DNA from 2 places in the Mesorhizobium sp. M0815 genome. Region 2 is predicted to be linked to the other one. Evidence: predicted binding sites of a transcription regulator. Region 2 holds the regulator's gene; the other holds the start of a gene.
The links. The regulator PhoB, encoded in region 2, activates phosphate uptake and scavenging genes when phosphate is short. The targets are predictions, from matches to a motif close to TGTCATNNANCTGTCAT.

Region 1 (2,201 bases), on a different contig from region 2:
GCGCCAATGGCGGAACGGTCGATCTGGCCGCCGCCGCCGCCCAGGCCGCCCCTTTCGCCGAGGGCTGCAACGTGCTTCTGGTCGATGCTGCCATGGAGCAAAGCGACGGCAGGCTGCTCAGGCGCCTGCGCCAGAGCGGATTTGTCGATTGCGAGGCGGTGACGCTGATCGCGCCGACCGACCGCGGCATGCTTGGCGAGTTCCGTGCCAACGGTTACGCCACCTTCCTGGCGAGGCCGGTGCGCGGCGAGACATTGCTGCGCGTGCTTTTGACCAGCCACGCACCGGTCATCGCCGAGCCGCAACCGCAAAAGCGCGGCGCGCAGGCTGGGCACGCCATTGGCGGCCGCCAGCAGGGCCTGTCGGTGCTGATCGCCGAGGACAACGACATCAACGCCATGCTGGCCCGCGCCACGCTGCTGAAGGCCGGGCATCGGGTGAAAGTGGTCGGCAACGGCAAGGCCGCGGTCGAGGCGGTCATCAGCACCGGCCATAAGCACCGCTACGACGTGGTGCTGATGGACTTGCATATGCCTGTCATGGACGGGCTGGACGCCATTGCCGCCATCCGCCGCCATGAGGAGGAGACCGCGGTGCCGCCGGTGCCGATCATGGTGCTGTCGGCCGACAGCCAGGAAAAGACCCGCCACGCCGTGCTCGCTCACGGTGCCAGCGGCTTCGTCACCAAGCCGCTCGACCCTGATGCCCTGGTTCATGCGGTTGAAGGGCAAGTGGCCGCCTGAGGCACAACATAGACGGTCGATAGATTACCCAGCCGACGAAGTATTGCCCGCAGAGCCGTATCACGGTACTGTCACAATCCTGTTGCACCTACACCGTATCCCCGTGCCAAGAGGGATGGCTCGAAGGAGAATCACTCGTGCATACAGTCATGCCGGAATGTGATGCTCGGCCGAACGCCAGCGGGCCTTTGCTCGTCGGCCGGAATGCCGATGCCGTCATAAAAGGCGCATCGCTCGGCCGCATCGGCAATCTCGAAGTGCGGCTCGCCCGCAACGAGGCCGAGATCGCTGCCGCGCAGGAAGTGCGCTACCGGGTGTTCTACGACGAGCTTGGTGCCAGGAAGGACCTGTTCCAGATGCAGGACCGCCGCGATGCCGACCGCTTCGATCCCCTCTGCGACCATCTGCTGGTCTTCGATACTTCGCTTTCCGGTCCCGAGCATCGCCGCATCGTCGGCACCTACCGCCTGCTGCGGCAGGAGATTGCCGCGGCGGCGGGCGGCTTCTATTCCGAAGGCGAATTCGAGTTGACCAAGCTGATCGCGCGACATCCCGGCCAGCGCTTCCTCGAGCTCGGCCGCTCCTGCGTTCTGCCGGAATACCGCTCCAAGCGCACCATCGAGGCGCTGTGGCAAGGCATCTGGGCCTATATCAATCATTACGGCATTGGCGTGATGACCGGCTGCGCGTCGTTCCACGGCACCGTGCCGGCGGCACATGCAGAGGCGCTGACCTATCTTGCCCACCACTGCCGGACGAATTCATCGTGGGACGTGCGTGCCGTCGCCGGGCGCTATTGTTCGATGGATCTGATGCCGATCGAAGCCGTTAACACCAAGGCGGCGATCGCCGCGATGCCGCCGCTGGTCAAGGGCTATCTGCGCGTCGGCGCGCGCATCGGCGACGGTTGCGTCATCGACCGTGAATTCTCGACGGTCGACGTGTTCGTGGTGATGCCGGTCAAGGAGATCGGTGCCCGCTACGTCAATTATTATGGCGGGGAAGCGCAGCGGTTTGCAGCCTGACACCTTAAATCAGGGAATATCTTCCGGACGCCGGCCAGGCTTGCTTTTGTAGGACGGAAAGGCCCAGCCGAATTTCAGCGCGCCGCCGCGTACGCAGAAAGCCGCCATGAAACCTGCCAGGCCCGATGCAAGCGGCGGCAGTCCGGCGAAATCGCCAAGTGTGTAGAGGCCGGCGCCGGCAAGCGCTGCGGTAACGTAGATTTCCGGTCTCAGGAGCACCGAAGGCTCGCCTGTCAACAGATCGCGCAGAATGCCGCCAAGGGTTGCGGTGAGCATGCCGGTGACGATCGAAACTGCAGGTGACCCGGTGATCGTCAGCCCCTTGGCCGCGCCAATCACCGAAAATGCGGCAAGACCTATGGCGTCGAGCCAGAGCAGCAATTTGTAGCGCGACTCGAAACGATGTGCGCTGAAGAAGACGACGAGCGCCACC
Region 2 (2,201 bases):
ACCGTGGTGTTGTCGCTGAATTTCCTGTCGGCCGCCATCATCGACTATGCGGGGCAGGTGGTCGCCGAGGAACAGCGCCGGCTGGACACGCTGACCATGCCGCGCGACGAACTGATCCGCGAATGCATGGCCATCGTCCGGCGCCGGCTGGACGATCCAGATCTTGACGTCCGCAGTGTCGCCCGCATCGCCCTGGCGATTCAGGGAATTACCGACTCCCCTGCACGCGCCATGCTGTGGTCGCCGATCACGCCCCAGACGGACATCGCCTTTGCCGACATGCTGGAAGATGAATTCGGCATCCCGGCCACGGTGGAGAACGACTGCAATATGATGGCGGTGGCTTTGCGCTGGCGCGATCCGGATCGCTATCGCGACGACTTCATCGCCATCCTGCTTTCGCACGGCATCGGCATGGGGCTGGTGTTGAAGGGCGAGCTGTTCACCGGCACGCATTCCTCGGGCGGCGAGTTTGGCCACATGATCCATCGTCCGGGCGGCGCGCTCTGCCGTTGCGGGCGGCGCGGCTGCATCGAGGCCTATGCCGGCAATTACGCCATCTGGCGCAACGCCACGCAGATGAGCGAAGACAGCCAACCGGTCGCCGACGTCAGCGACGCCGACATGCGCGCGCTGGCGGTTCGGGCGCGCGAGAAGGACGGGCCGGAACGCGAAGCCTACCGCAAGGCCGGCGAAGCGCTGGGTTTCGGTCTCGGCTCGCTGTTCGCGCTGATCGATCCGGCACCGGTCGCAATGGTCGGCGCCAGTGCCGCCGCCTTTGATCTGATCGAGCCGGCCTTGCGGAAGGCCATCGCCCAGACCGCCGGCGGCCAGCATTCGGGCTCGATCTCCTTCGATACCGAGCCGAACGAATTGCCGCTGATCCGCGAAGGCTGTGCAATGCGGGCGTTAAGCTTCGTCGACCAGCAGATTTTCGCGCCGGGCGCGCAAATGAGGCCCGGCGTCAGAAAGAACGTAGCCTGACTGGGCGGGTCAATCTTCCCTGATCGCGTAGCCGGCACCGCGGATGGTGCGGATGACATCAGGCATGCGGCCGTTGTTGACGGCTTTGCGCAGCCGCCCGACATGCACGTCGACGGTGCGTTCGTCGATATAGATCGTCTCGCCCCAGACATTATCGAGTAACTGGCTGCGCGAGAAGACGCGGCCCGGATGCCGCATCATGAATTCGAGCAGCCGGAATTCGGTCGGCCCGAGCCGGATCTCGGTCTTCTTGCGATACACCCTGTGCGATTCGCGATCGAGCACGATGTCGCCGACCTTCAGCACGCTGGACAGCACTTCCGGCTTGGCGCGGCGCAGCAGCGCCTTGACCCTGGCCATGAATTCCGGTGTCGAAAACGGTTTGACCAGATAGTCGTCGGCGCCGGTCGAAAGACCGCGTACCCGGTCGCTCTCCTCGCCGCGCGCGGTCAGCATGATGATCGGCAGCCGTTCGGTTTCGGGGCGCACCCGCAACCGGCGGCAGAGCTCGATGCCGGAAACCGCTGGTATCATCCAGTCGAGCACCAGAAGATCGGGCACATTCTCCTGCAAACGGATCTCGGCTTCGTCGCCGCGTGTCACCACCTCGACCTGGTAGCCTTCGGATTCGAGATTGTAGCGGAGCAGCACACCCAACGGCTCCTCGTCCTCCACCACCATTATGCGTGGTGCGATCATCGGCTGGGCACCCCCATCATGTCGCCGGTGCGGACATTGTCGTTTCGTCTTGCTTCGGACGATTGACCGGCAATTGCTCGCCGGTCAGCACATAATACGCATTTTCGGCGATGTTGGTGACATGGTCGCCGATCCGCTCCAGATTCTTGGCGCAGAACAGCAGATGCGTGCAAGCGGTGATGTTGCGCGGGTCTTCCATCATGTAGGTCAACAGTTCGCGGAACACCGACGTATATTTGACGTCGATGCGCTCGTCGGCGGCGCGTAGCTTGGCCAACGCGGCCGCATCGCCTGCAGCATACTCCTCGATGACGCCCTGCACCTGGATGAGCACCAGCTGCGCCATCGCATCGATGGAATGCGATAGGTCGCGCGGTGTGACGCTAAGGCCGACCGCACTCACACGCTTGGCGATATTCTTGGCAAGGTCGCCGATGCGTTCGAGATCGCCGGCCATGCGGATCGCCCCGACGACATGGCGCAGATCGTGGGCCATCGGCTGGCGCTTGGCGATCAGG

Region 1: the regulator PhoB is predicted to act here: its motif matches at 813-829, upstream of olsB (l-ornithine N(alpha)-acyltransferase).

Annotation. Positions count from the first base shown of each region.
Region 1 is NZ_JAMYOU010000015.1:99,853-102,053, reverse strand. It holds gene NKI01_RS18065 (hybrid sensor histidine kinase/response regulator) at 1-743, shown strand, start outside; gene olsB (l-ornithine N(alpha)-acyltransferase) at 893-1,768, shown strand; gene NKI01_RS18055 (trimeric intracellular cation channel family protein) at 1,778-2,201, opposite strand, start outside.
Region 2 is NZ_JAMYOU010000025.1:62,976-65,176, forward strand. It holds gene NKI01_RS23765 (ROK family protein) at 1-984, shown strand, start outside; gene phoB (phosphate regulon transcriptional regulator PhoB) at 994-1,683, opposite strand; gene phoU (phosphate signaling complex protein PhoU) at 1,700-2,201, opposite strand, start outside.